One region of the Mesorhizobium sp. WSM4832 genome, then DNA from elsewhere that is predicted to be linked to it. Evidence: riboswitches for the same ligand, from Rfam matches in the RefSeq annotation. Region 1 holds a riboswitch; each other region holds the start of a gene.

The links. Region 1 has a riboswitch for cobalamin ahead of AC0L2L_RS08235 (DUF1636 family protein). Riboswitches for the same ligand answer to the same signal wherever they lie in the genome.
Region 2: linked by a shared signal. The riboswitch ahead of bluB (5,6-dimethylbenzimidazole synthase) and the one ahead of AC0L2L_RS08235 (DUF1636 family protein) in region 1 are both predicted to bind cobalamin.
Region 3: linked by a shared signal. The riboswitch ahead of AC0L2L_RS20480 (CbtB domain-containing protein) and the one ahead of AC0L2L_RS08235 (DUF1636 family protein) in region 1 are both predicted to bind cobalamin.
Region 4: linked by a shared signal. The riboswitch ahead of metE (5-methyltetrahydropteroyltriglutamate--homocysteine S-methyltransferase) and the one ahead of AC0L2L_RS08235 (DUF1636 family protein) in region 1 are both predicted to bind cobalamin.

Annotation. Positions count from the first base shown of each region.
Region 1 covers NZ_JBVVQH010000004.1:252,487-259,599, forward strand. The annotation lists gene AC0L2L_RS08220 (NuoB/complex I 20 kDa subunit family protein) at 1-400, opposite strand, end outside; gene AC0L2L_RS08225 (NADH-quinone oxidoreductase subunit A) at 391-756, opposite strand; gene AC0L2L_RS08230 (winged helix-turn-helix domain-containing protein) at 1,091-2,290, shown strand; cobalamin riboswitch at 2,318-2,522, shown strand; gene AC0L2L_RS08235 (DUF1636 family protein) at 2,564-2,989, shown strand; gene cobW (cobalamin biosynthesis protein CobW) at 2,992-4,044, shown strand; gene cobN (cobaltochelatase subunit CobN) at 4,062-7,113, shown strand, end outside.
Region 2 covers NZ_JBVVQH010000007.1:238,692-245,804, reverse strand. The annotation lists gene ribB (3,4-dihydroxy-2-butanone-4-phosphate synthase) at 1-1,058, shown strand, start outside; gene AC0L2L_RS12860 (MFS transporter) at 1,321-2,541, opposite strand; gene AC0L2L_RS12855 (TetR/AcrR family transcriptional regulator) at 2,662-3,255, shown strand; gene AC0L2L_RS12850 (hypothetical protein) at 3,488-4,471, shown strand; gene bluB (5,6-dimethylbenzimidazole synthase) at 4,487-5,218, opposite strand; cobalamin riboswitch at 5,261-5,439, opposite strand; gene AC0L2L_RS12840 (histone deacetylase family protein) at 5,554-6,480, shown strand; gene AC0L2L_RS12835 (exodeoxyribonuclease VII small subunit) at 6,484-6,735, shown strand; gene AC0L2L_RS12830 (DUF2277 domain-containing protein) at 6,780-7,046, shown strand; gene AC0L2L_RS12825 (pirin family protein) at 7,055-7,113, shown strand, end outside.
Region 3 covers NZ_JBVVQH010000014.1:141,774-148,886, reverse strand. The annotation lists gene AC0L2L_RS20505 (aquaporin) at 1-245, opposite strand, end outside; gene AC0L2L_RS20500 (ArsR/SmtB family transcription factor) at 275-625, opposite strand; gene AC0L2L_RS20495 (methyltransferase family protein) at 1,066-1,533, shown strand; gene AC0L2L_RS20490 (PilZ domain-containing protein) at 1,537-1,809, opposite strand; gene AC0L2L_RS20485 (histidine phosphatase family protein) at 1,973-2,542, opposite strand; adenosylcobalamin (AdoCbl) riboswitch at 2,626-2,769, shown strand; gene AC0L2L_RS20480 (CbtB domain-containing protein) at 2,770-2,979, shown strand; gene AC0L2L_RS20475 (CbtA family protein) at 3,084-3,824, shown strand; gene AC0L2L_RS20470 (hypothetical protein) at 3,984-4,487, shown strand; gene AC0L2L_RS20465 (TetR/AcrR family transcriptional regulator) at 4,539-5,171, opposite strand; gene AC0L2L_RS20460 (VOC family protein) at 5,273-5,677, shown strand; gene AC0L2L_RS20455 (DUF1259 domain-containing protein) at 6,036-6,932, shown strand; gene AC0L2L_RS20450 (cation diffusion facilitator family transporter) at 6,993-7,113, opposite strand, start outside.
Region 4 covers NZ_JBVVQH010000035.1:25,506-32,618, reverse strand. The annotation lists gene metE (5-methyltetrahydropteroyltriglutamate--homocysteine S-methyltransferase) at 642-2,972, opposite strand; cobalamin riboswitch at 3,086-3,285, opposite strand; partial or broken gene AC0L2L_RS32225 (cytochrome P450) at 3,575-3,778, opposite strand; gene AC0L2L_RS32220 (prolyl oligopeptidase family serine peptidase) at 4,658-6,790, opposite strand.

The DNA of each region.
Region 1 (7,113 bases):
TCGAGATGACGTAGCGCGGCTCGGGCATCTGGTCGTAGACCTTGCGCAGCGCCGGCGCCATCTTGTTGGTCAGCGTGCCGGCCACGATCATGATGTCGGACTGGCGCGGGGACGCGCGCGGCGCGACGCCGAAACGCTCCGAGTCGTAACGCGGCATCGAGGTGTGGATCATCTCGACCGCGCAGCAGGCAAGGCCGAAGGTCATGAACATCAGCGAGCCGCTGCGCGCCCAGGTGATGAGCGCTTCGGTCGAGGTGACAAGGAAACCCTTGTCGGCCAGTTCATTGTTGATTTCAAGGAAGAAGGGATCGTCCTGCCCCACCGGCCTGCCGGTGTTGGGGTCGATGATGCCCTTGGGCTTCGGCGCGACGAGGGTGCCTGAACTATCGTTCAATCCCATTCCAGCGCTCCTTTTTTCCATTCATAGGCAAAGCCGATGGTCAGCACCGCCAGGAACACCATCATTGACCAGAAGCCAAGCATGCCGAGCTTGGAGAAGGACACCGCCCATGGAAACAGGAAGGCGACCTCGAGATCGAAGATGATGAACAGGATCGACACCAGATAGAAGCGGATGTCGAATTTCATGCGGGCGTCGTCGAACGAGTTGAACCCGCATTCGTAAGCGGAAAGCTTTTCCGGGTCGGGATTGCGGTAGGCCACCAGGAAGGGGGCGACGATAAGCGCCAGACCAACGACCATCGCCACGGCGATGAACAGGACGATGGGCAGATAGGAACTCAGGAGTGCGCTCATGCGGCGACTTTCCTTCGGCGGGGCAGTTCACTTTGATTACAGCAACGAACTCTAATGCGGAAGCGTGACAGTTTAACCGCTGAACCGTTTTAGGGGGCCTATGCTGCAACGCGGCGAGGGTTAGCGCAGCGGTTTCGGTGACGCAAGTCAAACCTTGTTCAAAATCCGGCCTTGGACGCCATATCGGAAGAAACTGGTCTCATCCGCTCCTGTTTGATTCCCTTCATTTTTTACTCCACTTTTCTCTCCTGACACATCTCCCGCCATTTGCCTGCTAGCATCGCCGGAATCACCGGCTGAAAAGCCAACAAATGATCGGGGCAAAGGCACCTTGATGAAGGAGAAAATCTCGCTCGCCATGGCCAGGCGCATCGCGCTCGGCGCCCAGGGGTTTAACGACCCCCGGCCCGGTGGAGTTCCGGATCGCCGCCACCTTGCGCGCGTGCTTTCGCGAACCGGTCTATTGCAGATCGACTCCGTAAGCGCCGTGGTGCGCGCTCATTATATGCCGCTCTATTCGCGCCTCGGCCCCTACCCGCTTGCGCTGCTCGATAACGCCGCGGTCACGCGCAAGCGCACCGTCTTTGAATATTGGGCGCATGAGGCGTCTTTCCTGCCCGTCGGGACCTATCCCCTGATGCGCTGGCGCATGCAGCGCGCCGAGCAGGGCGACGAGATGTATCTCGGTCTCGCGAAATGGGGTCGTGAACGCAAGGAGATGATCGACGAGATCTATGCGCAGGTCGCCGAACGCGGGCCGATCGCCGCCTCCGATATCGAAGGCCATAAGGGCAATGGCGGCTGGTGGGGCTGGAGCGAGGCCAAGCACGCCTTTGAATGGCTGTTTTGGGCCGGCCGCATCACCACCGCCCACCGGCGCGGCTTCGAACGCTATTACGACCTGCCCGAGCGCGTTTTGCCGCAGGCGGTGCTCGATCTGCCCGTGCCATCGGTCGAGGACGCGCATCGCGAATTGCTGCGCATTTCCGCCCGCGCCCATGGCATCGCGACTTATGGCGACCTGCGCGACTATTTCCGCTTGGCGCCCGGCGATACGAAGGACCGCATCGAGGAATTGGTCGAAACGGGCGAATTGCTGCCGGTGCGCGTCGAAGGTTGGGACAAGACCGCCTATCTCCACAAGGACGCGCGCATCCCGCGCCGTATCGAGGCACGCGCCCTGCTCGCGCCCTTCGATCCGGTCGTCTTCGAACGCACCCGAACGGAGAAACTCTTCGACTTCCGCTATCGCATAGAGATCTACACGCCGGCCGCAAAGCGCCAGTATGGCTACTATGTGCTGCCGTTCCTGCTCGGCGACCGGATCGTCGCGCGCGTCGATCTCAGGGCCGATCGGCCGGCGAGCGTGCTGCGCGTCCATGCCGCCTATGCCGAGGGCGGCGCGCCGCCTGAGACAGCCGCCCAGCTCTTCGACGAGTTGAAGCAGATGCAGGCATGGCTCGGCCTGGAGGCGATCGAAGTCACGCCGGCCGGCGACCTTGGTCCAGCGCTGGCCGACATCGAGATGTCGTAGCCGCGTTGACAGGCACCCAGCCGTAAGCCTAAATCCGCAGCAGACGGTCTTCTCCCGGCAAAGGGAGGAGCCAAGAGGGAATGCGGTGCGGGCAAGAATGCCCAAATCCGCGGCTGTCCCCGCAACTGTAAGCGACGAGCCTCGGCCGAAAACCACTGGGATGTTCCCGGGAAGGCGGCATTCAAGGCGACGACTCGCGAGCCAGGAGACCTGCCGTCTGAGACTTAAAGTATCCGAATGCCCGGCGGGTTTTCCGGGCAAGGAGCCCTGGTTTTGGACAGCAACGGCAGTTTTCCGGCAAACAATGCGGATATTTCAACCGAGCCCGACCCGCTGGCCGGCGTGACCGTCATCGTCTGCTCGTCATGCCGCGACGAGACCGGCTCGGACGCGCACCCGCGCGCCGGTGCCCTGCTGGCCGAAGGCACGCGCCGCGCCGCCTCGGGCGAAAACATCCGCATCCGCACGGTAGAATGCCTCGGCAATTGCAAGCGCCGCCTGAGCGCGGCGCTTCTGCGCGACGGCTGCTGGAGCTATGTCTTCGGCGATCTGGAGGCGACCAGCGGCCCAGACCTCGTCGCCGGCGCAAAACTCTTCGCCACCTCGACCGATGGCCTCATCCCGTGGCGCGGCCGGCCTGAATCCCTCAAGCGCGGCCTCGTTGCCCGTATCCCTCCCCTCGACCTGCTGAAGGACTGACCATGACCGCGCCAGATTCGTCCGCCAACCTCTCCCGTGTTCCCTGTACCGTCGTCACCGGCTTCCTCGGCGCCGGCAAGACGACGCTGATCCGTAACCTGCTCGAAAACGCCAAGGGCAAGCGGCTAGCCATCATCGTCAACGAGTTCGGCGACGTCGGCATCGACGGCGAGATCCTGAAAAGCTGCGGCGTCGACGCCTGCCCGGAGGAAAACATCGTCGAGCTTGCCAATGGCTGCATCTGCTGCACGGTCGCCGACGACTTCGTACCGGCGCTCGACCAGATCCTGTCGCGCACGCCGAGGGTCGACCACATCCTGATCGAGACCTCGGGTCTGGCCCTGCCGAAGCCGCTCGTCCAGGCCTTCCAGTGGCCGACGGTGAAGAGCCGCGTCACGGTCGACGGTGTCATCGCCGTGGTCGACGGCCCGGCGCTGGCCGACGGCCGCGTCGCCTCCGACATGGATGCGCTGCAGGCCCAGCGCGCCGCGGACGGCTCGCTCGACCATGACGATCCGGTCGAGGAGGTGTTCGAGGACCAGATCGCCTGCGCCGACCTGATCATCCTGTCGAAGAGCGACCTGATGGACGCGGCGGGCTCGGCTCGCGCCAACGCCGTCATCGGTAAGCATGTGGCGCGCGCGGTCAAGGTCGTGCCGACCACCCAGGGAAAGGTCGATCCATCCGTGCTGCTCGGCCTCGGGCTCGCCGTCGAGGACGACATCGAGAACCGCAAGACCCACCATGACAACGAGCTCGACCACGAGCATGACGATTTCGATTCCTTCGTCATCGACATCCCGTCGATCTCGAACCCGGACGAACTGGCAAAGCGCGTCGCCACCGCGGCCGAGCAGGAAAACGTGTTGCGCGTCAAAGGTTTCGTCGAAGTCGGCGGCAAGCCGATGCGGCTTCTGCTGCAGGCCGTCGGCCCCCGCGTCAACCACTATTACGACCGCGCCTGGGCGGCTGAGGACGACCGCCGCTCGCGGCTCGTCGTCATCGGCCTCAAGGGGCTGAACCGCCCCGCGATCGAACGTATCCTTGCAGGCTGAGGCCAACACGAACAACGATGCATATCCTCACCACGACATCCGCTTCGCTCGACGATCTCGCCGAGCCGATCGATCTCAGGCAGACGCCTGCGGATATCGTGGCGCTGTCCTTCACCGACAGCGACCTCGCCGGACTGGCCGCCGCCTGGAAAGCCGACGCCGGACGACTGCCCTCGATGCGGCTCGCAGCACTGCGTGATCTCCGCCATCCGATGTCGGTCGACCTGTGGATCGACAGCGTCGCCCGCCACGCCAGGGTCATCCTGGTCCGCATCCTCGGTGGTTATGACTGGTGGCGCTATGGCTGCGACCAGCTGGCGGCGGTGGCGCGCGAGCGCGGCATCGAGCTCGCGCTGTTGCCCGGCGAAAGCCATGACGAGGACCACCGCCTGATTGAAGCTTCGACGCTGCCGCGCGCCGAGTTGGACGCCTTGCTCGGCTATTTCCGCGAAGGCGGCCCGGCCAATATGAGCGCGCTGGTGCAAAGATTGGCGAGGCTGGCGGGGTCGGATGCGGCCGTGGCCGCGCCGGTCGGTGTGCCGAAAGCCGGGTTTTATGAGCCGGGGTTGGGCGTCGTGGAAAAACCAGTCCTATCGAGCGTTGGCGATCCTTCGCCCCCCCCTCTGTCCTGCCGGACATCTCCCCCGCAAGGGGGGAGATCGGCCGGCACCGGGCCTGGCGCTTTTTCTTCATCTGCAGGAAAAGAGCCATCTGCAACATCCGCGATTGGCGAAACCGTCAACGACAGAGCAATCTCCCCCCTTGAGGGGGAGATGTCCGGCAGGACAGAGAGGGGGGCGACCGAACGCGACGCTGGCAACCTCACCCCGGTCATCCCCATCCTCTTCTACCGCTCGATGCTGCTTGCTGCCGACGTGGCGCCCATAGACGCACTGGTGGAGGCGCTGCGCTCGGAAGGCTTGGCACCGGTCCCGATCTTCGTCTCCAGCCTCAAGGACCCAGCATCCCTGGCCTTCGTCGAAAACGCCCTCGCCTCACTGAACCCATCCGCCATCATCACCGCCACGGCCTTCGCCTCCGGAGCGGAACCCGGCGCCGAGACCGTGTTCGACCGCGCCGGCGTGCCGGTCTTCCAGGTGATTGTCGCCACGACAAGGCGCGAGGTTTGGGAAAAGAACAAGCGTGGCCTGGCGCCCGCCGATCTCGCCATGCATGTCGTCCTGCCCGAGCTCGACGGCCGTATCCTTGCCGGTGCGATCTCCTTCAAGGGCGAGGTCGAGACCGATCCGGCGCTGGCCTTCCGCGCCTTCGCCAACCGGCCGGAAGCAGACCGGGTTGCGCAAGTTGCCCGGCGTATCGCGGCGTTTATCCGCTTGCAGCGGACGGCACGGGCCAAGCGCAAGCTGGCAATCCTGATACCGGATTATCCGAGCGCGCCCGGACGGACCGGCTACGCTGTCGGGCTTGATGTGCCGTCGAGCGTGCTCGCCATGTTGCAGGACCTGAAGGAACAGGGCTATGCGGTTGACGGGATTCCGCAATCGCCGCGCGCGTTACTGGATGTGCTGGAGCGCAGCGGCTGCGGGATGGGACTGGAGAACTATCTCGACTTCTCCAAAGACCTGCCGGTAGAGGCTACCGCCGCGGTAGAAGCCGCATGGGGGAAGGCAGAAGAGACAGGTTTGCGCCAACCTTCACAAACGACCACCGCAACTTTCCCCTTCCGCGCTGCGACCTTCGGCAATATCACCGTGGCGCTCGCTCCCGACCGCGGCCGCTCCGCCGACCGCCGCGCCGATTATCACGACCCGACCCTCCCCCCGCGCCACGAGTTGATCGCCTTCGGCCTTTGGCTCCAGAAATCGCTCGCCATTCACGCCATCGTCCATGTCGGCGCGCACGGCACGCTCGAATGGCTGCCTGGCAAGACGGTGGCGCTTTGCGACGCCTGCTTTCCGGAGATCGTCACCGGCTCGTTGCCGGTCATCTATCCGTTCATCGTCTCCAATCCGGGCGAGGCGGCGCAGGCCAAGCGCCGCATTTCGGCCGTCACGCTCGGCCATCTGCCGCCGCCGCTGACCGGCGCCGGCCTCGACGAGGCCCAGCAGAGGCTGGAAAGGCTGGTCGACGAATACGCTCAGGCCGACGGCCTAGACCGCCGCCGCCGCGATCGGCTGGCCAGGCTCATTGTCGACACCGCGCTGAAGTCCGGCCTGGCGGCCGAAGCCGGCGTTGCCGGCGCCGATGCTCCGGACGAAGCGCTGCGCCGCATCGACGCCTGGCTTTGCGACCTCAAGGATTTCGCCGTGAAGGACGGGCTTCATGTCTATGGCCGTGCGCCGGAAGACGAAGCCGATCCGCTGCGCCGCCAAAGCGCAGCGGCCGAAAAGGCGGCCCTCCTCGCCGCGCTCGACGGCCGCCACATCAAGGCCGGACCGGCCGGTGCGCCGGCGCGCGGCCGCTCCGACGTGCTGCCCACCGGCCGCAACCTCTTCACCTCCGACCCGCGCACCATGCCGACGCCGACCGCCTATGAGCTCGGCCAGGCGGCAGCGGAAGAAGTGGTGCGCAGCTACATGCAGAGCCACGGCGACTGGCCGCGCTCGCTGGTCATCGACCTCTGGGGCTCGGCCTCCTTGCGCACCGGCGGCGAGGAGATCGCCCAAGGCCTGGCCTTGATGGGCTGCCGCCCGCAATGGGATGCCGCCACCGGCCGCGTCACCGGCATAGAGGTGCTGCCGCCGGCAGCGCTCGGCCGCCCGCGCATCGACGTCACATGGCGCATTTCCGGCCTGTTCCGCGACATGTTCCCGACCCAGATCGCGCTGATCGATGCGGCGGCCAACGCGGTCGCCTGCCGTGACGAGGACGATTCCGAAAACCCGCTCGCCGCCGCGACCCGCGCCCAAGGCAAGGTCAGCCCGCGTATTTTCGGCACCTCGCCCGGCACCTATGGCGCCGGTGTCGAGGATTTGCTGTCGCGCGGCGAATGGGGCGTGCGCGAGGAAATCGGCCGCGCCTATCTCGATGCCACCTCGCACGCTTATGGCGGCGCAGACGGCGAAGCCATTTCGGCGCCCGGCGCTTTCGAAGGCCGCATCGCCGAAG
Region 2 (7,113 bases), on a different contig from region 1:
TCGAGCGCGGCGAGATCGTCGTCGTCATGGACGATGACGGGCGCGAGAACGAGGGCGACCTGATCGTCGCGGCTGTCCACTGCACACCGGAAAAGATGGCCTTCATCGTGCGCAACACCTCCGGCATCGTCTGCACGCCGATGCTGCGCGAAGACGCCAGGCGGCTGAACCTCGCGCCGATGGTGACGGACAATGACTCCGCCCACACCACCGCCTTCACGGTCAGCGTCGATTTCAAGCACGGCACCACGACCGGCATTTCAGCCGACGACCGCACGCTCACCGTGCGCAACCTCGCCAACGGCAATGTCGGCGCCTCCGACTTCGTGCGTCCCGGCCACATTTTCCCGCTGATCGCGCGCGAAGGCGGCGTGCTGATGCGCTCGGGCCATACGGAAGCCGCCGTCGATCTCTGCAAGCTCGCCGGTCTGCCGCCGGTCGGCGTCATTTCCGAACTGGTTAACGACGACGGCACCGTCAAGCGCGGTCCGCAAGTGCAGGCCTTCGCCGAAGAACATGGCCTGAAGCAGGTGTCGGTCGCCGACCTCATAGCCTATCGCCAGCGCAAGGAAACGCTGGTCGAACGCGTCGCCTGTTCCGACATCGAGACGCTTGGCGGCAAGGCGCAGGTCTTCACCTACACGCTGCCCTGGGATTCCATGCATCATGTCGCCGTTGTCTTCGGTGATATCCGTGACGGCGAGCAGGTGCCGGTGCGGCTGCATTCCGAAGACGTAGTCACCGACGTCTTCGGCACCAGCCATCGGCTCGACGGCATCATGAAGGCGATGGGCGAGCGCAGGCGCGGCGTTATTGTCTATCTGCGCGAAGGCTCGGTCGGCGTCGCCCATCAGGAGCGCAAGCGGCCGGCAAGCGGCGACCGCGAGGACCATGAGGAAGCCCGTCGCCGCGAGAACGAATGGCGCGAGATCGGCCTCGGCGCGCAGATCCTGAAGGATCTCGGCATTTCCTCGATCAACCTGATCGCCTCGCGCGAGCGCCACTATGTCGGTCTCGAGGGCTTTGGCATTCATATCGCCAAGACAGAAATTTTGTAGCTGGCTAACGCCCTCGCGACTTCGTCATCCACGGGCGAAGCAAGGAGCGAAGCGACGCGCGAAGACCCGAGGATCCATTCCGTGACTTCGACGCGCTGCGACGGTTCAGAATTCTGCTCCGCTGCGCTCTACGATCAAGGTAACGGAATGGATCCTCGGGTCTGCGCTCCGCTTCGCGTCGCTCCGCCCGTGGATGACGACGTCGCGGAGGCTCGGACAATTCCAAACGTTTGCGAAACGAGTGTCGGAACGCTCCCAACCATCACTCTGCGGGCACTGCCGCCTCGCCCCGATCCACGTCGCAATCACCCGTCGCCAGCCGGCATTGGCCGGCGAGCACGGTGGCAAGAGCGATCGCGCCTGCCGCGACGGACACAAAGAACCCGCTCTGCGGACCGAAATTGTCGACCATCCAGCCGGCGGCGAAGGAGCCCAGCGCCATGCCGATGCCGATGCCGGTCGTCACCCAGGTGACGCCTTCGGTCAGCATTGCCGGCGGCACGTGGCGTTCGATCAGGCCGAAGGCGGTGATGAAGGTCGGCGAGATCGCGACGCCGCTGACGAAGACGGCAAGCGCCAGCGTCGGCACGGTGTCGGCGAAGAGCAGCGGCAGCGTGCTGATCGCAAGGACGGTGACCGCGAGCGCCAATTGCCGCTGCAGCGGCGCCTTCAGGCTGAGCGCGCCGACGATGATGCCGAGCACGAAGGATCCAAGCGCATAGACGCCGATGACGAGGCTCGCCGCTTGCGGTTGGCCGAGCTCCTTGGTGATGGCGACGGTGGTGACTTCCGTGGTGGCGAAGGTCGCGCCGACGAAGATCAGCGCGAAGGTGATGATCTGGACCGGCCGCAGGCGGATCGCAGAACTGGCCGCGCCATGCCCCGCCGGGCGGACGGGCGGCTCGGACGTGCGCTGGAGCAGGAATGCCGCCGAGCCGAGCGCAAGCAGCAATGTGCTGACGACCATGCCGGCTTCGGGAAACAGCGCCGCGCTCAAGCCCACCGACAGCGAGGCGCCGGCGATATAGACCAGTTCGTCAGCGGCCGATTCGAAGGCGAAGGCGGTGTTGAGCTCGGGACGATCGCGAAAGATCTCGGTCCAGCGCGCCCTGACCAGAGCCGGGATGCTGGGCATGGCGGCGGCAAGCAGCGCCGACCCGAACAAGGTCCAGACTGGCCAGTGCTGGTTGGCCGCCACGGTCAATGTCGCGAAGGAAAGCACCGAGACAAGCGTCATCGGCGCGGCCACCGCTGTCTGGCCGCGCCGGTCCACCAGCCGCGACACTTGCGGCGACAGGAAAGCGTTGACCAGCGCATAGGTCGCGGAAACCGCGCCGGCCAGCCAGTATTCGCCATGCGTCTGCGACAGCATCGCCACGATGCCGATCGGCGCCATGGCGATCGGCAACCGCGCGATGAAGGCAGCGGCGGCAAAGCCTTTCGTGCCGGGAGCCCGAAAGATGTCCGAATATGGGTTTCGCATGATCCTGCTCCTCGACAAGGGAAGGCGCTGCGATTACATACGCAGCGTATGAGTGTCAGATAGTTCATACGTTGCGTATGTCAATTGGCATACGATGCGTATGTTAATAGGTCCAGAGCCATGCACAGACCGCGCAAGGAGATGATCGCTGAGACACGCGCCAAGCTGATCGCGGCCGGCCGCCACGCCTTCGGCACGATCGGCTATGCCGAGGCCTCGATGGACGATTTCACCGCTTCGGCCGGCCTGACGCGCGGCGCGCTCTACCATCATTTCGGCGACAAGAAAGGGCTGCTGCAGGCGGTGATCGCCGAAATCGACGGCGAGATGGCCGTGCGTGTCAACGAGGTGGCTTCGAAAGCACCGACCCGCTGGCGGCACTTCGTCGACGAATGCACCACCTATATCGAGATGGCGCTGGAGCCGGAGATCCAGCGCATCATGTTCCGCGACGGCCCGGCCGTGCTCGGCGATCCGGCGCAGTGGCCGAACGCCAACGCCTGCACCGCGTCAATGACGGATCATCTGACCAGGCTGCAGGAGGAAGGCGTCGTCGTTCCCGATTTCGATCCCGAGACCGCCGCGCGGCTTATCAACGGCGCCAGCAGCCAGGCCGCGCAGCGCATCGCCAATTCGAAAGATCCCGAAGCGACGTCGAAGAAGGCGATCGCGGCGTTCAAGCAACTGCTCGAAGGCTTGCGAAAGAAGCTTTGAGGGCACGCTTGGGTAACCAAGCCACCGCGTTGTGCACCGGTTTCGGGCCAGCGCAACCCTGCCGCGATTGACAATCAATGGGGCGAGCGCATCCTTCTGCGCCACCTACTATAGCACCGCGCGTTCTTTGAACGCGCAAAGGACGCTGTAAAAACTTGATTCAGCGCATGATCCTTCTCCGAAAATCGATTCCGATTTTCGGGGTCATGCGCGAGGGTTGGAGAGTCGGGGCATGTGGGACTTCAGCATCGCCAGGTCGGTGTCCATCATGATGCGGACATGGCCGTTCATCGTCTTTCGCATGATCGTCTATTTCGGCATCACGATCGCCTACATCATGGCGACCGGCACGGGCGCCAGCGTCGGCTACGGCGTCGGCCACATCTCGACCGATCCTGACGGCCCGACGTCATTTGCGCTCTGGGGCGGCGTGGTCGGCTTCGGCGTCGTCTCGATCGCCGTCTACTGGATCCGCGAATACATCCTCTACGTGCTCAAGGCCGGCCATATCGCCGTCATGGTGCATTTGATCGACGGCCGTGACGTTCCCGACGGCCAGGGCCAGATCGCCTACGCGAAGGAAGTGGTGACCCAGCGTTTCGCCGAGGCCAACATCCTTTTCGTCGTCGACCAGTTGGTCAAGGGCGCCATCCGCGCCATCACCGGCCTGATCGGCGGCATCGCCGCCTTCCTGCCCATTCCGGGCCTGAGCGGGCTGGTCAGCTTCATCAACACCGTCATCCGCCTGTCGCTGACCTATGTCGACGAGATCATCCTCGGTTACAACATCCGCATCAATTCGAGCTCGCCTTTCGAGACGGCGCGGCAAGGCGTCGTGCTTTACGCGCAGAACGGCAAGCACATGGTCAAGAATGCCGTCTGGCTGGCGGTGATCATGTGGGGCGTGTCCTTCGTCATCTTCCTGTTGATGCTGGCGCCTGCCGCCGCGATCCTTTGGGTCATGCCGGGTCAGCTTGCCGGCTGGGCTTTCGTGCTGGCAATCGTCTTTGCCTGGGCCTTCAAGGCAGCCTTCATCGAGCCTTTTGCGATCGCCTCCCTGATGCAGGTCTATTTCGAAGCCATCGAGGGCCAGGTCCCCAACCCCGAATGGGACGGCCGGCTGGCCGAGGCATCCTCGAAGTTCAGGGAACTGCGCGACAAGGCGCTGGGCTCCGTCGGTGGCGGCTCGCGCTGGGATACGCCCCGGGCCGCTTGATCAGCGGCCGGCCGATCAGGGCTTTGGCGGACAGCCAAGCCTTGCTATCGCCGATTTGAGCGGCGCTTCGCCGGCGCCGCGAAACGTCTCGCTCATCACCAGTTCCGGCAGCGGCAGGCGCTTGCCCCAGCCATGCGCTTCGAGGTCCGGCCTCGGCGCGAAGGCCGAAACGCGGCCGACGCAGAGATAGGCGATCGGCGTGACATGTTCTGGAATTGACAGAAGCTGCTTGAGCGCTTCGGTTTCGATGATGCTGACCCAGCCGACGCCGACGCCTTCGGCTCGCGCCGCCAGCCAGAAATTCTGCACGGCGCAGACGGTGCTGTAGAGGTCCATTTCCGGATTGTGCCAGCGCCCCAGCGGCGAGTCCTTTGATCGCTGCCGGTCGCAGGTGATGCACAGATTGAGAGCAGCTTCGCAGATGCCTTCGAGCTTGAGCTTGCGGTAGAGCGCCTGCCGCTCCGCCTCGATCGCCGGCAGTTCCTGCTCGCGCGCGGCGAGGAACAGGTCGCGCACCTGCCGCCGCCTTGCTGCATCGCGAATGACGATGAAGTTCCACGGCTGCATATAGCCGACCGACGGCGCATGGTGGGCGGCGGTGAGCAAGCGCGCCAGCACACCGTCATCGAGATCGTCCGGGATAAAATGGCTGCGCACGTCGCGCCTGGTGAACATCGCCCGGTAGACGGCGTCGCGCGCAAATTGGTCAAAGTCATCGCCGCTTGCGGCGATCGCTGCTGCCGTCATCGCTTTTCCCCTTGCGACAAGCAGTCACCCGCCTGACCAAGCGGATGACCATGTCTGCCAGGCCGGTCTTCTGGCTCGGGATCGTCCCGCATCCGGCGCCTTCCCGTCATCGACAGTGGCTTTGCCGGCGCGGTCCCCCTCACAGCGTTGGGCACGCCACGGAGTTCAACCGTGTTCCCGATTCTCCCGCGTCGCGGGCACCAGGCAGCGAGGCGACCTTACCGCGAAGCTTGGGCAGCGCCAATGGCGCGGGCGACATGGCAAGGCGCAATTTTCCCCAGCCATTCGGCTTCCAAACATGGTCATCCACGTCGCGGGTGCCTAGATTAGGCGCCATGGCCACCCGTCTCTACACGCACCCGATCTTCCTGGAACACATCACGCCGCCCGGCCACCCCGAGCGGCCCGATCGCCTGCGCGCCATCGAACGCGTGCTGGACGACGAGGCTTTTTCGGCGCTCGACCGCGTCAAGGCGCCGGAAGGTGACGAGGCGACTATCCTTTACGCGCATCCCGAGGACTTCGTCGAACGCGTGCGAGCGGCGATCCCTCAGAGCGGCATCGCCTCGATCGATGCTGACACCAGCGCCAGCCCGAAGAGCTGGCAGGCCGCGGTGACGGCGATCGGCGGCGCCAATGCGGCGGTAGACGACGTCTTCGAGGGCCGCGCCGCCAATGCCTTCGTCGCCGCCCGCCCGCCCGGCCACCATGCCGAAAAGGCGACGGCAATGGGTTTTTGCCTGTTCAATACGGCGGCCATCGCCGCCCGCTATGCGCAGAAGAAGCATCAGGCCGAACGCGTCGCCATCGTCGACTGGGACGTCCACCACGGCAACGGCACGCAGGACATTTTCTGGGACGATCCGTCGGTGCTCTACTGCTCGACGCACCAGATGCCGCTTTACCCGGGCACCGGGGCGAAGAGCGAAACCGGCGCCGGCAACATCGTCAACGCCCCGCTCGCGCCGCAGACCGGCAGCGATCTGTTCCGCGACGCCTTCCTGTCGCGCGTGCTGCCGTCCATCGATGCGTTCGCGCCGGACCTGATCATCATTTCCGCCGGCTTCGACGCGCACCACCGCGACCCGCTCGCCGAGATCAACCTGACCGAGGATGATTTCGACTGGGCGACCGGCCAGCTGATGGAGCGCGCCGGCCGCCACAGCCGCAATAGGCTCGTCAGCCTGCTGGAAGGCGGCTACGATCTGCAGGGACTGGCATTTTCGGTCGCCGCCCATGTCGGGCGGCTGATGAAGGGATAAAGCATGGCTGTCGAAGGCAATGAGGACGTCAAGGCGATGAGCTTCGAACAGGCGCTCGACGCGCTGGAGAAGATCGTCGACGATCTGGAGCGCGGCGACGTCCCGCTCGACCAGTCAATCAAGATCTATGAGCGCGGCGAAGCGCTCAAGGCCCATTGCGACCGGCTGCTGAAGGCGGCCGAGGACAAGGTCGAGAAGATCAGGCTGTCGCGCGACGGCAAGCCGGTTGGAACGGAACCGCTCGACGCGGAATAGTTGACAAAGGGTGGGGCAGAGAAAGCAGGTAAGGAGTTCAAGCCATGTGCCGCAACATCAAGACCTTGGCCAATTTCGAACCGCCGGCGACCAATGACGAAGTGCATGACGCCGCGCTTCAGTTCGTCCGTAAGCTGAGCGGCTCGACCAAGCCGTCCAAACGCAACGAGCATGCCTTCCACCATGCTGTCGAGGCGATTGCCGCCGCGGCGCGCGAGTTGCTGGATTCGCTTGAAACGACACAGGAACCACGCAATCGCGAGGAAGTGGCGGCCAAGGCGAAAGCCAGGTCGGCGCTGCGCTTCGCCTAAGGGACAACATGAGCTTCTTTCCAGGAAACGATCCCGAACCCGGTGACGCCTTCGCCTGCGATCAGAT
Region 3 (7,113 bases), on a different contig from region 1:
AGCGATCGATTCAAACACAAGACGAGCGAGACGGCCGGATTGAAATGCGCGCCGGAGACCGGCCCGAGGATGGTGATCAACACCACCAGCATGGCGCCGGTCGCGAGCGTGTTGCCGAGCAGCGCCAGCGCCGTGTCATGCGTCAGCGTCTCGGCCATGATGCCGGAGCCGACCACCGTTGCCACCAGCAGGTCGGTGCCAAGGGCTTCGGCGGCGACGCGGCGCGGCAGATCGAAGGTGTTCATCGGTTGACCTTGGGCAGCGGACTTGACGGTCATTGCCGGGTCCTCTCGCCCGGCTGGCAGCAAGGCGCGGCAAGCGCCGGCGCGCAGATTTCCGGACGGCCCGAGCAGCAATCCTCCATCAGGAACCGGATCAGCCCGGACAGCGCGTCGTATTCGGCGCTGTAGACGATCGAGCGGGCATCACGCCTCGCAGTTATGAGGCCGGCGCGCTCCAGTTCCTTGAGATGGAAGCTGACATTGGAGGGCGAGACTTCGACTTGTTCGGCGAGCGAGCCGGCGGCAATGCCTTCCTGTCCGGCAACGACCAGCAGGCGCAGCAGGCGCAGGCGTGTGTCCTGCGACAGCGCGCCAAAGGCGATCAGGGCCTGACGTTCGTCCACGTTTCAACAATCCTTGAAATGTTGAAATGAGGAATAGCCGACATGCCCCCTTCCGACAATCGGAAAAATGTCGTGCCGATGGAACCCCTCCGACCTGACCATCGGCAACCTGCTGGGCGCGCTGGCCAGCCGTGCCGCGGAGCGAGCCGCTGCTGACCCAGTGAACGGCGCCGCGCGCCGCCGCTGTCTCAGAACCGGATCATGCCATTGGCCCGCAACAGGTAGTGGCCCACCAGAGCGATGGCGATCAGGGCCACCCAGACGGCTGCCCTGCTCATGCACGAAATCCCTGTTGATCAACGGCACTGAACGCGCGCCGCGGTTGCGTTCCAAATAGGCGCGCGGTTGCACACCGTTTCAGGCTGGATCAACTCACGAATTGCTGCACCGAGCGCGTCCGTGCATAATACCGTCGGCGGCGCTTGGTCGAGGCCGGCGAAATGGACGACAAAGCTGACAATCCGGGCGTCGCGGTGTTCCCGCCGCTGCTCTTTCTCGTGGTGCTGATCATAATGCTGGCGCTACGCTACATCTGGCCGCTTAGGATCGGAGGCCGGCCACTCACCATCGTGCTGGGCATAGCGCTGGCGGCACTTGCGATTGCGATCATTGCCTGGGGACGCTCCGTGATGTTGCGCGGCGGCACCAATGTGAACCCGACGCTGCCAGCCACCGCGATCATCACCGGCGGCCCGTTCGGCTTCACCCGCAATCCGCTCTATGTCGGCCTGATGGGGCTGCTGCTCGGGATCGGGCTCCTCTTCGACAGCTGGTGGGCCGTCGTGGCCGTCATCGTGAGCTTCCCCGTCCTGCATTATGGCGTGGTGCTGCGCGAGGAAGCCTATCTGGAGCGTAAGTTCGGCGAACCCTACAGGGCCTACAAAGCGAGCGTGCGACGCTATCTCTGAGCGTCAGTCCTTCAGCTCATTGCTGTAGAGCGCCACGCCGATGCGGTCGTTGCGCCGCCACCGCACCAAGGCACGATAAGTCGTATCGTCGGCTGGAACCTCGAGCAGGAAGCGCTCCGGGATGTCCACATCGGCAGCGACGCGCAATTCCGCGCCATGGTGGTGCTGATTCCTGACCGAGCAGCCGATCCTGACGCCACCGGCAATGATCGTGGCGTCCTTGAGCACGAATTCACGCGCATGAAGACGGCGCTCGGTTTCGGGATAATCGGCCATATCCGGCGGCTCCTCGGGCGGGGTTCTCCTCGCCACGGAAGAGCATCGTAGCAACAAGGCGTTTCCGTTCCGTTAGCGGTCTCTGAAACGACGAGCCTGATATCCCCGGCGGACCGTGCCGAAGCTTGGCAGGTCATCCGACGGATCTGTCACGCTTGAGTGTTCAGCCAGCGACGACGCCGCTCGCATGCAGCACCCAGCGGCGGCCGTCGCTACGGAACTCGGTGATCGACAGCGGCTCGATGTCGACCTTCCAGACCGAGGACAGCGGCGCGCCCAGCACATGCACCATGGCGGCACGGATCGGCACGGCATGCGTCACCGCGATGGTGTGGCCGCTCTCGCCGGCCAGGCGGTCCACCAGCGCGGCGCCGCGCCGGGCGACGGCGGCAAGCGATTCGCCGCCATGGGGTGCCGCGTCCGGATCGGAAAGCCAGGCCGCCATGCCTTCCGGGTCCTCGGCCTGCACCTCCTCGAAGCTCTTGCCGGCCCAACGCGCGAAATCCTGCTCGGCAAGCAGCGGCTCGACCGTCGCGTCAAGGCCAAGCGCCTCGGCCGTCTGGCGCGCGGCAAGCGCCGGACTTGTCCAGACGCGGTCGGCGCGGCGCAGCGAAGCGGCCAGCGAGGCGGCGCGGCCGAGGGCCCGCGGCTCCAGCGCCTCGTCGCCCGGAAACCGGCCCTTGCGCGCGGCCAGCGTCGCCCTGCTTGCGATCATCGTCAGGCGGGCGAGCATGAAAAACTCCGTGGCACAGTGAAATTAAGCCCCACGAAGCCGTGCCGGCCATTACAATTCGTTGACAGGCGAACGAAGTGCTGACAAGTGTTTTAGCGCGATACGGGATTGGAAGCCGGTGCGAGTCCGGCACGGTCGCGCCACTGTGATCGGCACCAGCCGAAAGTCAGGCCTTATCCCGCAGCATTGTTCGATCAACGGGACGCAGTATCCCACGGGAGGTCAAAATGTCCGACACCACCTTCGCCACCACCTACGGTCCGGTGCCGATTCCGGTTCGCGAGCTTCTGCCCTGGGCCATCTTCGGTGGGCTGCTGCTGATGCTGGCGATCTATTTCATCGGTGCGGAAGAAGGCGCGACGTCGCTGATCCGCGGCATGTATGTGCACGAATTCGTGCATGACGGCCGCCACCTGCTCGGCTTTCCCTGCCACTAAGGCGGTTCAGCGAAAGTTGAACTCGCTTTCGATTCTGGTCTAACGCAATTCCGGACGGAAAACCGCTACGCTGTTTTCCTGGGATTGCTTGAAGGGATTCTGACATGGTCGGAAAACTTTTGCTGCGCGGCATGCTTGTCGGGCTGGTTGCGGGGATTCTGGCATTCGCCTTCGCCCGCGTCTATGGCGAGCCGCAGGTCGACAAGGCAATCGCCTACGAGGAACAGCAGGCCCAGGCGGCCGGCGAGGCGCCGGAGCCCGAGATGGTCAGCCGCGCCGTGCAGGCCGGCATTGGCCTGGCAACCGGCGTGCTGGTCTATGGCGCCGCGCTCGGCGGGCTGTTCTCGCTGGTCTTCGCTTACGCTTACGGCCGCTTGGGCTCGCTCGGCCCACGCGGCACCTCGGCGCTGCTGGCGCTGCTAGGCTTCCTTGCCGTGATCGTGGTTCCCAGCCTCAAATATCCGGCGAACCCGCCGGCGGTCGGCAATCCTGAAACGATCGGCTACCGCACCGAGCTGTTCTTCATCATGATCGTGATCTCGATCGCGGCGATGGTGGCGGCAGTGGGTTTGGCGCAGCGGCTGTGGAATAGGCTCGGCGCCTGGAACGCCTCGATCGCAGCAGGGCTCGCCTTCCTCGTGGTCTTCGCGCTGGTGAAAGCAGCACTTCCCGACATCAACGAAGTGCCGGAAAACTTCTCGGCGAGTGTGCTGTGGCAGTTCCGCGTCGCTTCGCTCGGCATCCAACTCGTGCTGTGGACCGTTGTCGGACTGGGCTTCGGCGCGGTTGTCGAGCGCGTGGTCGCGGTGCGCGATCAGCGCGGCCCGGCACGCCGCTACGCTTGAACTCCGATGCGTTGGCTGCCACGGTTCCTCGCCCTGGCGGCTAGCTTCCTTTTGGCGGCTGCACTGCCGGTCTTACTGGCGGCACCGGCGCAAGCGCATAGCGGATCCTCCGCCCCGCCTCCCCCCGGCGTCCAGATCCCCAGTCTCACGCATGGCCAGATGGCTGTCATTGCACGCTACCGCGGCGATATCCTGGACCTGGCCCAGCGCCAGACCGTGACCGACCCGACGTTCAGGCGGCTCTACAATCACGGCAACCTGCAATTCACCTACTGCCTGTGGGGCCTGATGCCGGGGAGCCTTGGCGACGAAGAGAGCCCGTTCAACGAATGCAGCCATGCCTATCTGGCCGCCGCCAAGGCGCTGCTCACCCATATGGCGACGATGCCCTCGGCTGCGCGTGACGCGAAGGCCCTGATCTCCGACATCGATGCAGACATGGTGCGCAGCGGCGCGTCCTGGATCCTGTGCCAGTTCAGCGGCGAGAGTTTCAGCACCGGCGCGGTCGTCGAGCCCAGATGGCGGGACATGTTTTTCCACCTGCCGAGCCTCGCCGTGCTGCTTGCAACGATAGCGGCGCTCATCGCCGCCGCATGGTCGATCTTCGGCGCGAGACGCGCACGCGGCTTGACTGACTCAGGCCGACTGATCTCCTTAAGATAACAGGCGACGTAGCGCGGCTCGTTGTGCTCCGCAGAGCGCCAAGCAGCGCGCCTACTTCGAGCGCACACCATAGGCGGCAAGGAACGCTTCGACCGAGGCATCGGCGTGCCGCTCAAGGTCGGCTTTCGAGCGCGGGTTGCTTCCGGTGAACATGGCTTCGTTCATCGGGATCCAAAGCAGCATTCCAAACAAATGGCTGGCCGCCAAACGGGGATCATCGGTCTGCAACAGGCCTCGGCTGGTGAGCTTTTGAAAGCACGCCGCCACCGAGGCAAGCATGCGCTCAAAACCTTTATCGTACCAACTGCGGCCAAGCTGCGGCATCCGATCGGCGTTGGCGATAATCAGACGCCGCAGCTTCAGCAACTCGTCGTTCATCAGCGTCGTGGTCAATCGCCGGGCAAGCTGCTGCAGGCCGCCTTCCAGGAATTTCGCCTCGGAAAGCAGCGCCGTCACGGACTCGACAACGTCGTTGGCCTGAGACGCGGTGGACTCCACGACTTCGCTGAAAAGCGTCTCCTTGTCCGTGAAATGCTTGTAGACCGTCTGCTTGGAAGCGCATGCCCTGGTGGCGATCTCCTCCATGCTGGTCCCATCATAACCCTTGGCGATGAACGCGGCCGTCGCCGCCTCGATGATTTCCCGATCCTTGCGAGCCGATCTGGTCTCAACATCAATTTTCATAGCGCCTCTCGATCAGTACTAGACGGTACCGTTCCCGCGTGATAGCTGTCCAGAGTACTAGACTGACTAGTACCGGTCAACGAACTGGAGGATTCAAACCGATGACTCAAATGCTCTTCCTCAATCTGCCGGTGAGCAATCTGCAAGCAGCGACCAAGTTTTATCTCGCGGTCGGGGGCACGCTCAACCCGCAATTCTCGAATGATCAGGCCAGCTCGATCATGTTCTCCGAATCGATCGGAGTCATGTTGCTGACGCACCAGCACTACAGCCAGTTCACGGCCCGGCCGATCGGCGACGCGAAGCGCGAGAGCCAGATGCTGATCGCGCTGACCGTCGATAGCAAAGAAGCGGTCAACGCGGTAATCGAGAAAGGCGTTGCGGCAGGCGGCCGCGCCGATCCCAATCCGGTGCAGGATCTCGGTTTCATGTTCAACCGCCACATCGAAGATCCGGATGGCAATGTCTGGGAGTTCCTGTGGATGAATCCCGCAGCCATGCAATAGACCGTCTGGGCATCCCCGATGCCGGAATCACACCACGGAAGCGACGGGCACCCGCCCCGTCGCTCTCATGTCCGGGCAATGCCGCCGTCGTCCTCGACCAGCCTTGACATCCCGGTGTCCGCCCAGCCTGCACCTGCCGAGCCTCGCCCTGCTGCTTGCCGCGATAGCGGCGCTCATCGCCGCCGCATGGTCGATCTTCGGCGCGCCGCGTATCCGTATAGCCACGGCGGAGGGGCTGACGCGACAAAGCCGACGGCCAAACCCACCAGGCATGCATCACAATTCTGCGAGCGCGTTGGTATTTCGGAGCGGCAGACGTTTTCCATTTGGGCACCTGGGCTGAACACAGGAGCAGATCATGCATGGAAAAATCATAGCCGGCCTCGCGTTTGCAGCCTCCCTTGGATTTGTCCAGCCTTCCCTTGCCGCACCTGACTGGAAGGCGGTGGCGCAGGCGCTCGGGAAATCTGGCGCAGAGGTACCAGGAGGCGTCTACCGCATCGGGCTGCCTCGTTCGGACCTGAAAGTCACTCTCGACGGAGTGCAACTCAAACCGGCCTTGGCGCTCGGCTCGTGGCTCGCATTCAAACCCATGGGCGATCACGACGCCATGGTGATGGGCGATCTCGTGTTGACCGAATCCGAGATCAGCCCGGTGATGATGAAAATGATTGAAAGCGGCATCGAGGTCACCGCGCTCCACAATCACCTGCAGAGGGCGCAACCGGAGACGATGTACATGCATGTTCTGGGGCATGGCGATCCGGAAAAGTTGGCTGCCGCGCTGCATTCGGCATTGCAGCAAAGCGGAACACCGCTCTCAGACGCACCGGCGAACGCTGCCGCTGCTTCGAAGACTGATCTCGATACGTCGATCATTGACCAAGCGCTCGGCCACAAAGGCAAGGTCAATGGCGGTGTCTATCAGGTCAACATCCCGCGCGCAGAGTCTATCAAGGATGACGGCATGGAAGTGCCGGACGCAATGGGCTCCGCGATTGCCATCAACTTCCAGCCGACCGGGAGCGGCAAGGCAGCGATCACCGGAGATTTCGTTCTGATCGCCTCTGAAGTGAATCCGGTGCTGCGAGCCTTACGGGAAAGCGGGATAGAGGTGACCGCCGTGCACAACCACATGCTCGACGATCAACCCCGGCTGTTCTTCATGCATTTCTGGGCAAATGACGACGTGGGGAAGTTGACCAAAGGGCTGAAGCTGGCGCTCGATCAAGTACATCTCAAGACGGGCAGCTAGTCTTGAGATGCTCGGCCACCGCCAGGTAGATTTCACGCTGATAATCGAACAGTCCCTGTATCATCCATGCACATGCTCGTCGTGGTGATGCCCTTCCGGCTCCGCCATGGCGAAAGGTAGATCCTCGCTGTCGGGACCGGCCGCCAATTGCAGCCTGGCGCTGAATTCATGCGGTTCGGCC
Region 4 (7,113 bases), on a different contig from region 1:
GCCGGCATCCGCTAGGAGCAAGCCAACCTCGCACTTTCCGCGATGGCGTTCCTGGTCGCGCGCCAGATATTCACCGTCAAAACACAAGGCGTCCGCCAGCCAGCTTGGGCCGCTCGGCTTCGCCTCGCGGCGATCATGATGGAGACAGAGGCAGACGGAGCCATTGAGCGGGAGTTGGCCTGATGCAGATGGGCGTCGATTCCGCCCAGTAGTCTCCAGAAGTGCCGTTTGAAGCGTCCCTCAGTTTAGCCTTGCATCCGGTTTTCCGGAACGCGCTCGGCGGACCGGCGCCGCGTGATCGCCGATGCTTCTCCCGACGGTCGGGAGCTGCGTTTCGGCGATCAAGATCGGGGAGATGATAATGCTACCTGGACTATACAAATCCGGAATAATCCGAAACTGGCTGGCGGTGAGCCGTCTCGTTTCTGGCCGGCTCATTTGAGGCCGGCCTCCTTCGATCACAGCCGACGCCGGCCTCTGGAACAGCTGACTTCGCCGCACCATAACAAGGGCCTCGGCCATACCAAGGTGCCGAGGCGCTTCGTCAGCCGCAGCCCGATTTCTTTGGGTGCGCCGGATAGACCCACCTACATTGCCCGGGTGTGGCGTCGCCGCTCATCTCACGCGAGTGACACCGAGCCCTACGCCGTCTGCGCTTTTTCGCGAATTGCGCGTGCCGCAGCCACCATGTTCACCAGGGCAGGGCGGACCTCCTCCCATCTGCGCGTTTTGAGACCGCAGTCGGGATTCACCCATAGTTGGCCATCCAACAATCGATCGCGCGCAAGCATAATGAGGTTGGAAATCTCGCCCACCTCCGGGACCCGCGGCGAGTGAATGTCATAGACGCCAGGACCGATGTCGTTCGGATACTTGAAGGTTCGAAGCGTATCGAGCAGTTCCATCTGCGAGCGCGAGGTTTCAATGGAGATCACGTCGGCATCCATTGCGGCAATCGCGTCCACGATGTCACCGAACTCGGAGTAGCACATATGGGTGTGGATCTGGGTCGCATCGCCGACGGCCGTTGAAGCCAGCCTGAAACATTCGACGGCCCAGTCGAGATAGGTCTCCCAGTCGGCCTCACGAAGCGGCAAGCCCTCGCGCAGTGCGGCTTCGTCGATCTGGATCATCCTGGCGCCGGCCTTTTCGAGGTCGCTCACTTCATCGCGAATGGCAAGCGCGACCTGGCGGCAGACGGCTGAGCGCGGAAGGTCGTCTCGGACGAAGGACCAGTTGAGGATCGTCACCGGGCCGGTAAGCATGCCCTTCACCGGCTTTAGCGTCAGCGACTGGGCATATCGCCACCAGTGTAGTGTCATCGGATTTCGTCGCGACACATCGCCAATGATGATCGGGGGTCGCACAAAGCGTGAGCCATAGCTCTGCACCCATCCGTGTTGTGTGAAGGCGAAGCCGCAGAGCTGCTCGGCGAAATACTGCACCATATCGTTGCGCTCGAATTCGCCGTGGACCAGCACATCGAGTCCGATCTCTTCTTGCCATCGAATGGCGGCTTTTATCTCTTTCTGCAGGAACGCCTCGTAGTCGACGTAACTCAGCTCGCCTTTGGCATGAGCTGCCCGCGCCTTGCGAACCTCGGCTGTTTGCGGGAAGGAGCCGATGGTCGTGGTGGGGAAGGAAGGCAAGCCAAATGTGTCGGCCTGAAGCTTGGAGCGCACGGCGAATGCGCTCTTGCGGCGCGTCATGCCGACCTTGATGCTGGCGACCCGGCCTTCGACGAGCGGATCATGCACCTTCGCGGATGTCGAGCGAACGGCAGCAGCCTCAGCTGATGCCTCCAGTTCGGCGGCGACCGCGTCCTGGCCTTCGGCCAGGGCACGGGCGAGCACGACCAGCTCGCCGGTCTTTTGCGCCGCGAAGGCCAGCCACGACTTCACATCGGCATCGAGGGCCGTTTCCATGTCCAGGTCGATCGGCACATGCAGCATCGAGCAGGACGGGGCGATCTCCACGCGCTCCAGCGGCCAGCCGGCGACGATCGGCTTGATGCGGTCAAATATGGCAGGCAGGTTCGCTCGCCAGACATTGCGGCCGTCGATCAGTCCGAGCGAGAGCACAAGTTCTTTCTGCGCGAGGCGGCCGACCGTCTCCAACTGCTCTGGAGCGCGCACGAGATCGACGTGCAGTCCCGCCACGGGCAGAGAAATTGCGGTCTCGAGATTGTCTCCCAGCGATCCGAAATAGGTAGCGACCATGATCTTCAACTCGGGTGCTGCTTTCGACAGCCGGGAGTAGGCTAATTGGAGCGCATCCCGTTCGTTGGGAATCAGATCGAGCACGAGCGCCGGCTCATCGATCTGCACCCAATCGGCTCCCGCGAGCGTCAGCCTCTGCAGGAGCTCCTCATAGACGGGCAGCAGCCGTGGCAGGAGCGCGATAGGGTTGAAACCTTCCTCAGGTGACTTCGCCAACTTGAGAAAGGTAACCGGTCCAAGCAGGACCGGGCGAGTATGGATGCCGAGCGCCTTGGCCTCGAGGAAATGAACGACCGGTTTCGCCGACGAGAGGGCAAAGCTCTGATCGTCCGTGAGTTCCGGCACAATGTAGTGATAGTTGGTGTCGAACCATTTGGTCATTTCCATCGCGGCAAGGCCATGCCCATTGGCCACATGCTCGTCACCGGCATGTCCACAATCCACCTCCCGACCTTGATTGCCGCGCGCCATGGCGAAATAGATATCGAGTGGGACCTCGCCGTCAGTCCAGGCGTATCGTGCCGGCACCGCGCCAACCATGGCGACTGTGTCGAGCACATGGTCATAAAGCGAGAAATCGTTGGACGGGATTTTCGACACGCTGCGATCGTGCTGCTCCCTCCAGCTAACGGCGCGTAGCGTCTTCGCCGTCGCGAGCAGGTCGGCAGCGGGAGATTTTCCGGACCAGTAGCTTTCAAGCGCGAATTTCAGTTCCCGCCGTCGACCGATGCGAGGCACGCCGAGCGTTGCCACAGGAATTCGTTGAGAGACAGTCATGCCATACCCCGATGGTTGGGGCGGGGACAAGGAACGCGCGAGTAGGCGGCACAAAGCCGAGCTAGCGCGACCACCAGACACCCCGCCCGTGGACGTTGTTCGTCGTGGCAGGTCTCCTGGCTCGCGGGTCAAAGCCTCTGCCCGTCTTCCCGAGGCCGTTCGCCTCAGTGACATCAATGGGCTTGGCTCGCCGCTAACAGTTGCGGGGGCAGCGCCGGCATCCCACCGGCTTCCCTCTTAGCTCCGCTACGGCAGTGCCGCGCGGAGAACCATGACACGCGCACAATCACAGCAGCTTCGCTCCCTGTCAATACATATAACGAGATGTTTATGTGATTATGCGAATTACGCCCATGCGCTGATCGGTCTCTTTCGCCCAAAGCCGCATACGATGCGGTTTCTCATCGGCGCAGGCTCGGAGAGGTCCTTATCCCCATCGGCGACGCCGGATCAGATCGAGGTCCCCGGGCTCAAAGTGTCAAGTCGGGCCAGGTCGTCACGGTCCGCCGGGAATTCCAATAGCGTGTTCCCGCTCGGCTCGCTCAGCGTGCTCGCGCATTCGCTCACCGGCCCCCGAAGACGATGAGCGGAAGCGGGAAGGAGAGGTGGCGCCGAAGGTCGGCGGGCTGGGGCTGGGCCGCCAGCGTCTCGACCAACTGCGCAGCGATCGCCTCGACACTGCTGCGCGAGCAGCTTCACCCTGCGGTTCTTGAAGGCCCCACGATCGTGCGTAACCGGTCGTGCTCGCCACCCGCGCGCGCGACCAGCCACCCCGGTGAACCTGCCGGGCACGCGTTGACGTAGCCCGATCTTTAGTGATCGCCCGCACGCCCGCAGGCGGATCTGCCACGGCGGATTCAATCGAGGCACCCTCCCGCGGGTCGTTCCGGAAGGTCTACCGCAACGGCTTGCTGCCTACCAGCAACAGGACGACGCCCGCTGTGACTCCCCGCGATACGTTCATTGGTTTGTTGCGATAATGTTGTTTCCTTCATCGTTAGACTTCGCTGTGAATAGTTCTGCTGTGCTGATAGCTCTCTCAGAGAACTGGCGCATTCTTCGCAAATATTGCGCGCATTGTTTGCAGCACTCTCACGGATTAAAGACCCGGACTCGCTTCTTCGAAGTTCGCCTTGTCGAGCTGTGGGTCGTTAATGAACGCTATCGGCGTGCCAGCCGATCGCGCTGGCAAGGAAATCGTCGCCCAAGGCGATGAATGTGGCGAGCTCGGGATTGTCCTTGCCGTAGCTGTGCCCGCCTGCGCTGATCCCATAGAAGTAAGCGGGATAGGCACGGTATTAACGTAGCCCGAATATGCCCCCGAGGCGCTCAGGCGGAACTGCCCAGAGCTTGGCTCGCAGATCGGTGTCGTAGACGGGCGCGAGCAATAAGGGGGAGGTGGAGGGGGAGGGTAAGACGCGCAGGGGGCTTTTGGAATCGCGATTGCCTGCTGTGCCAGCAGCATCAGGACGACGGCCGCTGCTACTCCCCGCGCCACATTCATCCGCTTTGTTGCCATGATATTTTTCCTTGCTCTTCAGAATTTTACACTGTGGTGTGAATAGCCCCGTCGATTGATTGAGATCGACAAAGCGCTAGCGCGCATTTGTGCAAACTGTACTCGCATGATTTGCACCTTTGTCGCAGTCCTCGACCTGTACTCAGTCATCCGAAGTTCGCCCTTGTCGAGCGCCCGGTCCTTTATTGAAGCCATCGGCATGCCACCCGATCGCGCTGCGAAGGAAATTGGTGCCAAGACTGATGAGTGCGGCTTGCTCGCGATTGTCCTTGCCGTAGCTGTGCCCGCCGGCGCTGGCCTCGTAGAAGTAAGCGGGATAGCCAAGAGCTTGCAGTTTGGCGGCCATCTTACGCGCATGGCCCGGGTGGACGCGGTCGTCGCGTCTCATGGTGGCGAGCAGAATAGGCGGATAGGGCTGTCCCGGCGTGGCAGTGTGATAGGCCGAGATTTCCTTCAGGAAAGCCCAATCGTCAGCCTTGTCGGGATCGCCATATTCGTCGATCCAGCTCGCGCCCGCCAGGAGTTTGGTGTAGCGGCGCATGTCGATAAGTGGAACCATGCAGAACAGCGCGCCGAAGTGCTCAGGATAGCGGGTAAGCATGTTGGCGATCAGCAGGCCGCCATTTGAGCCGCCCTCGGCGGCAATCCGCCTCGGCAGCGTGATGCCCCTTCGCACGAGATCGGCGGCAACGGCGGCGAAATCGTCATGGGCGAGACGCTTGCCCTCCCTGCGCCCGGCATCGTGCCAGCAGGTGCCGAACTCGCCGCCGCCGCGGATGTTCGCCACCACACACGTGCCGCCGCGCTCGAGCCACAGCTTGCCGAGCGAGGAGTAGTAGCAGGGCAGGAGCGATATGCCGAACCCGCCATAGGCGGAAAGGTGAACCGGGGCATCTCCGTTCCCGTTCGCCGGACCAACCTGCGTATAGGGGATCATCTCCTGATCGATCGAGACTGCCTCGTGGCGCGTGACCACCAGTCCGGATGCGTCGAAAGTCTCCGGGTTGCGCTTCAGGATCACTGGAGCACCGATCGGCGGCGCGGCATTGAGATCGAATAGGAAAAGCTGCCGCGGCGTGATCGGGTCCTGAGCCGAAACGACGACCTCTCCATTGGTCTCGTGAACTGCCGCATCGAGTGACCAGAGCCCAACGGCCCCTTGCGCGGGCACTGTGTCCAGGGCTCGGCGTGTCCATTCCTGCGGGCCTGGGGTGAACACCTCGAAACGCGGAGCGAGGTTCGCCAGGTAGCCGATAATGAGCTTCCTGTCATTCCAGAAGAATGACCGCAGGGAGCGCCTCTGGGCTGGTTCAAACAGGGTACTAAAACGGCGCTCGCCAGCCAGGAAAGCGGAAAGCGAAATGCCGATCAGCGCGTCGGCGCAATAGGTTGTGCCAGCAACCGTCCATGCTTTGCGCGGCTTTACCACCAGCCAATCGCCGAAGTTAGCCCACCTGGCGTCCTTGGGAAGGTCGATCTCTGTCTTCGGCCCGCTCCTATCACCAATGCGGACTTTCTTCTCGAGCCAGGCCAACTGCTCGACGAACCACAGGCGCTCGCTCTCGGCGGTACGGTCCAGATGGCCAGACACACCGAGGGTTTCGGAACCGGTCTCGAAGATTACCGGCGCGGTGAGGGGATCCGCGTCACGCTTCCACAGTCGCACGGTGCGTGCGTAGCCGCAGCGCGTTGCCATTCCATCACCAAGCGCACTGGATAGCAGAAGCGTGTTGGGGTCGAGCCAATCAATGTCGCCCTTGGCCTCGGGGAGATTGAAACCGTCGGCGACAAAGCTGAGAGAGCTGAGGTCGAATTCGCGATGCACGACCGCATCGCTGCCGCCGCGCGACAGGCGCAGAACGGCTCTTTCCCGTCTTTCCGGCTCGATCGTCGCCGCGCCGCCCCAGATCCAGTCCTCTCCGTCGCTAGCCGCGAGGGCATCCAGATCGAGCAGTAATTCCCATTGGGGATCCGCCTGCATGTAGAGGGCAAGGGTGGTCCGGCGCCACAGTCCTCGCGGATTGCCAGTATCTTGCCAGAAATTGTAGAGGTACTGACCGCGGCGCGTGACCAGGGGAATTCTGCCGGGACGGTCGAGAATGGCTGGCGGCGCCGCCCGGTCGCGCTCGAACTGCATTCCCGCGAAGTGCTTCAGGGTCTTCGCCGACTGGCTGGCGGTCCACGCAAGTGCCCGTTCGCCTTCTACATCTTCGAGCCAAAGATGGGGGTCATCGTCAGGTGCATCCAGCGTTGGACGGAAATCGAATTCGGTCATGCCCGGACAACCAGAGGAATGAAAGCGCAATGGCTTCCGTCTGCTCGGGAACGACCGGCGTTCGCGGCGGCGCCCGCGTGTTGGAACAGCGTGATCATCAGGTGGATTCTTCTCGGTCGGCGGCGTCGCAGTGCTTTTGCGCATAGAACAGCAACCATCGTGCCAACTGGGAAAATCGTTTCGGAACAATGTGACCGCTCTGAACAGCGCTGTGTCAGATGTCAGACATCGTCGCGAATGCGACAACGAGCGTACCCCGCAATCAGCGGATCAAATTCCGGCGCGATAGCTGACGCCGTGCAGAACTCAAGCAGTGAAGCTCA